4 regions of the Picosynechococcus sp. NKBG15041c genome follow, and region 3 is predicted to be linked to each of the others. Evidence: predicted binding sites of a transcription regulator. Region 3 holds the regulator's gene; each other region holds the start of a gene.
The links. The regulator NtcA, encoded in region 3, controls nitrogen genes in cyanobacteria. The targets are predictions, from matches to a motif close to TTTGTANCNNNNGNTACAAA.
Positions count from the first base shown of each region.

Region 1: a site for NtcA is predicted at 1,124-1,143, ahead of rpe (ribulose-phosphate 3-epimerase). Genes of this name have one in related genera too.
Region 2: a site for NtcA is predicted at 866-885, ahead of ACZ45B_RS00010 (DUF4278 domain-containing protein). Genes of this name have one in related genera too.
Region 4: a site for NtcA is predicted at 1,125-1,144, ahead of ACZ45B_RS10675 (CmpA/NrtA family ABC transporter substrate-binding protein). Genes of this name have one in related genera too.

Region 1 covers NZ_AP040363.1:203,618-205,820, forward strand. The annotation lists gene ACZ45B_RS00990 (hypothetical protein) at 1-223, opposite strand, end outside; gene rpe (ribulose-phosphate 3-epimerase) at 399-1,088, opposite strand; gene ACZ45B_RS01000 (potassium channel family protein) at 1,201-2,203, opposite strand, start outside.
Region 2 covers NZ_AP040363.1:1,299-3,501, reverse strand. The annotation lists gene rppA (two-component system response regulator RppA) at 1-264, opposite strand, end outside; gene ACZ45B_RS00010 (DUF4278 domain-containing protein) at 427-834, opposite strand; gene ACZ45B_RS00005 (ATP-dependent Clp protease ATP-binding subunit) at 1,036-2,203, opposite strand, start outside.
Region 3 covers NZ_AP040363.1:1,474,188-1,476,390, reverse strand. The annotation lists gene fabI (enoyl-ACP reductase FabI) at 1-323, opposite strand, end outside; gene ntcA (global nitrogen regulator NtcA) at 603-1,328, shown strand; gene ACZ45B_RS07150 (DUF3084 domain-containing protein) at 1,380-2,203, shown strand, end outside.
Region 4 covers NZ_AP040363.1:2,225,793-2,227,995, forward strand. The annotation lists gene ACZ45B_RS10675 (CmpA/NrtA family ABC transporter substrate-binding protein) at 1-958, opposite strand, end outside; gene ACZ45B_RS10680 (peptide ligase PGM1-related protein) at 1,257-2,203, opposite strand, start outside.

The DNA of each region.
Region 1 (2,203 bases), 1.3 Mb from region 3:
CGGTGATTGTCTTTTCCCAAAGCTGTTGCCAGGGGGAAAGAAGCTGCTTGGCGATCGCCTCATCGGGGGTCGAAAAACCTTCTAGTTGAATTTTTAGATGTTTATCCGCCACCCGTTTGACGATGACGCGGATCTGGTACGGCGCAAATAATGACTTTAAAATTTGGGCGATCGCCTGGGGATTTCCTTGTTCTGCCAACCGACGCAAATCCGACTCTTTCACAACAGCATTTCCCGGAAGATAATTTGATTATGGCACCGGATCTTCCCGAGCCGAAAGTTGCCCACAAAATCCCCATAAAAATTGAGGAGAAGCAACACCGCCTCTCCTCAACAATTCACTTATTTACTTTTCCCAAGTCTCCCTTCGTAATCGGAGATTTCGGAAAATATGCTCCCTAAGCCGCTACCGCTGCCGGCTTTTTGCTGTTACGAATCCCTTCGATCGCTTCAGCATAATCAGGCGCACCGAAGACCGCAGAACCGGCCACGATCGCATTCGCACCTGCATCGATGACCTGCCAAGCATTAGAAGGCTTGATGCCGCCGTCAACTTCGATCCAAGGATCCAAGCCGCGCTCATCACACATGGCCCGGAGCTTTTCGATTTTTTGCACCATGGAAGGAATAAAGCTTTGACCCCCGAAGCCGGGGTTCACACTCATGATCAGAATCAGGTCACACACATCCAGCACGTGCTCAATGATGTCGAGGGGGGTAGAAGGATTGAGTACAACCCCAGACTTTTTGCCCAGCTCACGAATTTGGCAGAGGGTGCGGTGGAGGTGAGGAGAAGCATTGTGCTCGGCATGGACAGAGATGATATCAGCGCCAGCTTTCGCAAAATTTGCGACATATTTCTCAGGCTCAACAATCATCAAGTGCACATCCAAAGGCTTTTTGGTGTAGGGACGAATCGCTTCAACAATTAACGGCCCGATGGTGATGTTTGGCACAAAACGACCATCCATGACATCGACATGAATCCAGTCCGCCCCAGCTTCATCAACGGCTTTAATATCTTCACCAAGGCGGCTAAAATCCGCTGAAAGGATAGACGGAGAAACAACAATTTTTTTGTCAGTCATGGTGGGGAAATGCCTCTTATCTCAAGAATTTGAAGTTGGTATCAATATTAACAAAAGTTTGTATCAAGATCGTTTGACCCTGGGCTGAATCAAGAACTTGTTTCAAGAAACGCTAACGATTGGGGGGCCGCAGGGAGCCATCGGTTTGAACGGGCAGCAGAATGCTGTTGAGTTTGCGCAGCTGCTCAGCCGTGCCCATACAAATCAAGACATCCCCCAATAAAAGTAATGTATCCCCCGTGGGGCCAGGGATTAGTTCCCCATCTTGCCGACGAATTGCAAGCACCAAAGCTCCGGATTTGACCCGGAGGCGAGCTTGACTCAGGCTACGGCCAACATAACCGCTGTAATTACTATCGACACGGACTTCTTCGAGGTAATAGGAATGCTCTGTGCCAGTGAGAATGCCATCAACAAAGTCCATGACCTGGGGTCTAAGGGCGGCAGCAGCTAAGCGACGCCCCCCGGTAATGTATGGTGAAACAACGGCATCGGCCCCGGCCCGACGTAATTTTTCGATGGCTTCTTCAGTGCTGGCCCTGGCGATCGCCCGGATCTTTGGATTCAATGTTTTGGCCGAGAGCACGGTGTAGAGATTTTCTGCATCGGAGGTGAGGGCGGCCACCAAGCCAATGGCTTGCTCAATTCTTGCCGCCTGGAGATATTGATCTAAGGTCGCATCTCCCTGAATGCAGATATAATTTTCGGCCTCGGCGATCTCGATCCGTTCGGGGTCAAGATCAATAACCACAAACGCAATTTTTTCTGCGACGAATTCTTTGGCCACCTGCTGCCCAGTACGCCCCAGACCACAGACAATGTAATGGTTATTGAGTTCATTAATTTGCTGTTGATATTCTTTCAACCGTCTGATCTCCTGAAAATAACCGCTGGCCATCGCTTCCACAAAGCGATTTACTATGTATCCCCCGGCAATGAGGCCCAGCAGGATTAGAATACTGGTAAAGATCCGGGAGCGATCGCCGAGGGGATGAATTTCCCCAAAGCCCACCGTTGCCAGGGTGATAATGGTCATATAGGCAGCATCGACCCAAGACCAATGCTCAACGGCAACAAACCACCCCATGCCGAGGAGAAATAGCCCCATAAGCATG
Region 2 (2,203 bases), 1.4 Mb from region 3:
CACCCGGTCATCGACAGTATCTTTCGCCGTGAGAAACAAAATTGGTGTGGTCCGCCCCTGGGCCCGTACTTTTCGACAGATTTCCACCCCCGAGCATTGGGGTAACATCCAGTCCAAAATTAGGAGATCATAATCTTTGTTAAAGGCTAACTCTAACCCCTGCTGACCCGTTTCTGCTAGATCAACCAAGTACCCTTCGCGCCCCAAAATTTGGCTGAGGGCTCCCCGCAACTCTCGTTCATCATCTACCAATAAAATGCGCATCATTACTTAGCAAACACCATTCTCTCCATTATTCCCGAAGAAGGAAATCTCACCCAGGGCGATCGCCCCAATTGTTAAACCCAAATAAAAAAGGAAGCAGCCACAAAACCACTTCCAAAATATTTTTCTATTGTGCTTAATTGATAACTGTGTCAGCCCCGCTTACATCGAAGGCAAAGCATTGGATTCCTGTTGCAATAAGCTAATCAAATGCTCATCCCCCCGAGCTTGGGCTGTTTGCAAGCGACGCTCAAGACTATGGCGCATATTTTCTAAATGAATCCGGCGAGCATCTTGACCCATCAGCTTTGTCAATGGCAAAACTTGCACAGGACAAGCGGCAGCTGCAGCTTGGCGTTGGGGTAAGACCTCGGGCACAGCTTGAAGACTTTGGTAAGTATTCCCCCGATAGTGGAGTAATACAGATTCCACCTCAGGACGCTCAAGAGTTTCGGCTACACAGTGGCGGCGGATTGTCTGCCCACGATAACGACCCACGATATCCCCTTCCATTACTTCTAACGTTGCAGGGCGATAATCATAGGAAACACCACGATAGGTTAATTTCATAGAGATTTCCTCACTGAGCCTCAAAATACTTTCTGTAGTCATTGTTACATCGAACCAAGAAAATCCCCAAAAAAATCAGGAAAACTTAAGAATCACCTCTCCTTGACAGATAAAAAAGGGGAGCTCTCAGGCTCCCCAGGGTTAAATCACTTAAATTTTAAGGCTGACATAAAGGTCTTAGGGTCAGTCTTCTTAGGAAAACTAGCCTGGTTGTTTAGCCAGCTCTAGGGTTTTTTCTGCCTTACTGACGGCCACTTTTCCTTCTTCGTTGATATCGACGATCGCCGTATCACCAGAACCAACACGGCCCGAGAGGATTTCCTCAGCGAGAACATCCTCTAACAAGCGCATGATCGCCCGACGTAAGGGACGCGCCCCATAGGAGGGGTTATAGCCTTCTTCCACAAGACGTTCCTTAAATTTGTCGGTCACTTGTAGGGTGATTTCCTGCTCTGTTAGGCGCTTAAAGACATCCTTGAGAAGAATTTCGGAGATTTCCTTGACTTCCTCTTTGTTGAGCTGACGGAAGACGATGATTTCGTCGAGACGGTTGAGGAATTCGGGGCGGAAGTATTGTTTTAATTCTTCGTTCACCAAGGAGCGAATCCGGTTGTATTGGGACTCGGCAGCATCTTCACCAAACTCGAACCCAAGGCCACCGCCACCTTTTTCGATCACCTTGGAACCGATGTTAGAAGTCAAGATAATCAGGGTGTTTTTGAAGTCGACGGTGCGTCCTTTGGCATCGGTGAGGCGTCCATCTTCAAGGATTTGCAGGAGCATATTGAAGATGTCGGGGTGAGCCTTCTCGATTTCGTCAAAGAGAATGACGGTGTAGGGACGACGGCGCACAGCTTCGGTGAGTTGACCGCCTTCGTTATAGCCGACATAGCCTGGAGGAGAACCAATCAACTTAGAAACGGTATGCCGTTCCATAAATTCGGACATGTCGAGGCGAATCATCGCATCTTCAGAACCGAAGAAGTAGGCAGCGAGAGCTTTGGTGAGCTCCGTTTTACCCACCCCGGTGGGCCCAGAGAAGACAAAGCTGGCGATCGGACGGTTGGGATTTTTCAGACCGACCCGGGCGCGACGGATGGCTCGGGATACGGCCTTGACCGCATCTTCCTGACCAATTAGGCGCTGGTGTAGGGTGTCTTCCATGTTGAGGAGCTTGGTAGACTCGCTCTCGGTGAGCTTGTTGAGGGGCACCCCTGTCCAAGAGGCGACGATATGGGCGATCTCTTCAGCATCGACCACAGCATCGATATCGGTGCTTTTCTCTTTCTGGCTTGCGGCGATCGCCCGAATTTCAGTTTTGATCTCCATTTCGCGATCGCGCAGTTCTCCCGCCTTATCGAAATCTTGG
Region 3 (2,203 bases):
CTAAAATCACCAGTCAAATCTTCTCGGTTCGCAAAAGCAAGACAGTGAATGAGAATATCGAGTTTGCCCCAATCTTTTTGAATTGTCTCAAATACTTGATCCACCTGGGCATCATCCTGCACATTGCAGGGGAGGAAAAGACTCGGGTTCAGTGGGGCAACCAATTCACCCACTTTTTTCTCAAAACGGCCCTTATCATCGGGGAGGTAGGTAACGCCGATATTTGCTCCAGCGGCGTGCAATTGTTGGGCGATGCCCCAGGCAATGGATTTATTATTTGCAATCCCCGTCACCAGGGCATTTTTTCCAGTTAAATCAAGCATATGGGTTCCCAAAAGGTATAAAAATTCGAGCCAGGCAGACAGCGCTTATCATCTTCGCCTGCCGCTGGCCTCTGTGCAAATGGCTGCTTTAGGGCAAATCACGGGAAATTTTAGAAAATTACGCGAGACTGACCCAGAAATCCATAATTATTTTGAAGCAAAAAGTACAAAATACTATACCAGGATAAGATTTAGTTTAAGGGGAATGCTTATGGTCTCTGCACACTGAGCACGGATGTTGTACCCACCTTGGTGAAAAAACCTTGCCCAACAGAATCTATGTATAACCCCGATTTCAACCAACCTCCTTTTTCTGCCAATCCTGTGTCTGAATCACCTGCAACTCAAGTTACGGATCTTGCGACGGCATTTCGTCAGTTTCATAGCGGCCCTTTCCCGCCTGTGGTGGAAAATTACGACCGGGGCAAAACAATTTTCTTCCCAGGCGATCCAGCGGAGCGGGTTTACTTTCTCCTCAAGGGGGCGGTGCGACTATCACGGGTTTATGAGGCTGGGGAAGAAATTACGGTAGCACTCCTACGGGAAAATAGTGTGTTTGGGGTGCTATCGCTGTTGACGGGGCAAAAGTCAGACCGGTTTTACCATGCGGTGGCTTTTACGCCAGTGGAATTGTTGTCGGCCCCCATTGAGCAGGTACAGAAGGCTTTGAATGAGCACCCTGAGCTGGCGATGTTGATGCTCAAGGGACTATCGTCGCGAATTTTGCAGACGGAGATGATGATCGAAACCCTGGCTCACCGGGATATGGGTTCACGCTTGGTCAGTTTCTTGTTGATTCTCTGTCGGGATTTTGGGGTGCCGACCGATGAAGGGATTCGCATTGACCTCAAGTTGTCGCACCAGGCGATCGCCGAGGCGATTGGCTCAACCAGGGTAACAGTGACACGCCTTTTGGGGGAACTCCGGGAGGAGAACATGATTTCGATCTACAAAAAGAAAATTACTGTCCATGATCCGGTAAACCTGAGCCAACAGTTCGCTTAACGTTACAGTAGATGGGTGGTACTTTTGGGTTTAGATATCGCCTGGTGTTAAATGACTAGTGCTTTTGTACTAATATTTTCGGTGCTCATTTTGGGGGGCATTTTGGCGGCATTGGGCGATCGCCTGGGGAGCAAGGTCGGCAAAGCGCGGTTGACGCTGTTTAATCTGCGGCCAAAACAGACGGCGGTAGTGGTGACAGTGATGACGGGAACCGTGATCGCAGCAAGCACCCTGGGACTGTTGTTTGGCTTAAGCAAATCCTTGCGCCAAGGGGTTTTTCAGTTGGATGAAATTTTGGCCCAGCGGCGTCAAGAATTGTTGGATGTGACGGCGGAAAAGGAACAAATTGAACAGGAGTTGGCAACCGCTCGCAGCGATCGCCTCGAAGCAGAACAGGAGCTCCAAGAAATTGAAGGAAGATTTGCAGAGGCCCAGACCCAACTAGAGCGGTTTCGGAGCCAAGCCGCAGATCTCCAAGCAGATATCACCGCCCTCACCACGGAGCAAAGAACGCTCCGGGAACAGCGCGATCGCCTCCAAACCCAGAGTGAATCTCTCCGGGCTCAATTAAATCGTCAAAATACAGTAATTGAGGAACGTTCTCAGCAAATCGTCGCCCTGGAAAATCAACAGAGTCAGCTCCAAGCAGAGATCAATGACCGCGATAATCGCATTGCTCAACTAGACCAGTCGATCGCCCAAAAAGATCAAATTCTCACGGGGCTAGAAGGTCAAATTGGCACCCTCGAAGAACAGGTCAACATTCTCGAAGCCAGTTATATCAACTTCCGGAGTGGCAATGTTGCTCTTACAACGGGTCAAGTGCTCGCCTTTGGGGTGGTGCGCATCCTCGACCCCAGCGCCGCCAACCAAGC
Region 4 (2,203 bases), 750 kb from region 3:
CCGCCACTGGCACCCTAAACCATTTGTCTTGGGAGACAATTTCACACATTTCGTCAACGTTTGCTGGATCCTGACACCACTGTTGTGCCTCCAGTACCGCCATCAAGACCGACTTTGCGGCCTTCGGGTTTGCATCAACCCAATCCTGCCGTAAACCCAAGGCTTTCTCTGGGTGATCTTTCCACAATTCTCCAGTTACCAACGCGCTATACCCAACATCCTGGTTAATCAATTGCGCATTCCAAGGCTCACCGACACAGAAGGCCTCCATGTTACTCACCTTCATATTGGCAACCATCTGGGGTGGCGGTACAGGAATGACTGAAACATCATTGTTCGGATCGATGCCCCCTGCGGCTAACCAGTAGCGCATCCAGAGATCATGGGTTCCCCCAGGAAAAGTCATGGCACATTTAATGTCTTTGCCGCCTGCCTTTGCTTGGGCAAAAACATCCTTTAAGGGTGAACTATCAACAGTCACATTCAAATCTTTATACTCATTACTGACAGAAATTCCTTGGCCATTGGTATTTAACCGTGCCAAGATATACATCGGCACAGGCCCACTGTTCGTAATTGTTCCCAAGGTCATTAAATAAGGCATTGGTGTCAGAATATGTGCTCCATCAATGCCTCCCCCAGCGGAACCCAGTTCGATATTGTCACGGGTCACAGGCCAAGAAGCTTGCTTGAGAATTTCTGCCCCAGTCATCCCATATTTGTCAAAGAAACCTTTTTCTTTAGCGACGATTAATGGGGCGGAGTCAGTAAGAGCAATAAAGCCTAGTTTAACAACATTGGTTTCTGGGGCATCCTCCGGCGCGAGTACAGATTCTACGGTGGGCGCAGGGGTAGAAGTTTGAGATGTTTGCGAACTGCCACAGGCATGGAGAATCGTCGTACCAACAGCCGCACTAGCTGCAGTAAAAATAAACTTGCGACGGGAAAGATTGCTCATAGTTCTAATTAGCTTGAAGGCGATGAAAATTAGGAATTATTGCGACATCCATAGCCCATGCGACATGGATAGTGCAGACAACAATTAACAACATCTTTTCCCAAGGTTTTGTGAATGCCTAATTAGGAATCGATAATTAAGAGAGTCGAATTTCTAGCCATAAAGTTTTGTATCTTAAGTAACATTGCCTGTTTGTTAATCCTTTTTTTTGAGAATGCAATGCATTTTCTACATTTCTCAAAAGATTTCCGGAGAACATGCGAAGAATACATAACTTTTTTCAAAAAACAACAGGGTTTTACCAGGTAAGGGGGAGCGTCACTGTAGCAGGATTTTGGCGAGTTGTTTCTATGTCCAGGGCCTGTTCTACCTGTTGATAAATTTGGGCAGCTTCCGTGGGGGAGTTGCCGATGCTAGTCAGCCCAAGTTTACCAAATTCAGATAAGGTTCCCATTAGGTGAAAGACGCTGCCTGTCTTGGTGCTGCTATCGAAATGAAGACCATGGGCGGCAATGATATCCATCAAGTCGCTTGGGAGTAGACCTTGGTATTGGGGCTTTTGTAGGTTATCGGAGGCGATGTAATATTTTGGCTGATGCTGGGGGGTAAAAAATGATCCAGTAGACCAGTCATAGAAGCCATTGGTCAGGAGTTGCAGGGTCATCAGGGGGTGAGTTGTCCCACCTTTGCGCAGATTGATTTCGATCGCCTGGAGATCCCAGCTGCCATTGGTATTTTCGGTGGCGATGAAATCGACGCCATAGCGTTCCATGGCGCCTTTTGCAGCGAGGGCTTTCCCTACCTTGAGGCCCAGCTCTTGCAATTGGAGACGATATTCACTGGCGGCGGGGAAATGACAGCCTAAGTAAATCTGGCCGTCGCTACCGCCGAGGATTTGGTCATGGGTCGAGAGGATCCGTACGTCGCCCCCAGGGGTGATTAGTCCCTGGACGCTTGGCGATCGCTTGGTTTCTCCTTCGATAAAAGCTTCGGCGATCGCCCCCAGTTCGGGAACGCGGGAGGCAAAATTATCCCAGGTTTCCCCGGCCGCTTGAAAGCTTAATCGGGGAAGTGCTTTGGTGATTTGTGTACACCGTTCCGCAAAACTTGTTCCTGGGGAATCAAACGGGAGGGTTAACACCGCATTTCCTTCCCCAGAAAAGCCCTCATTGAGCTTGATCACAATTCGTTTGAGGTCTGGTTGCCGGTCCCACAGTTGGGCTGTGACCTGGATTAACTCTGGCA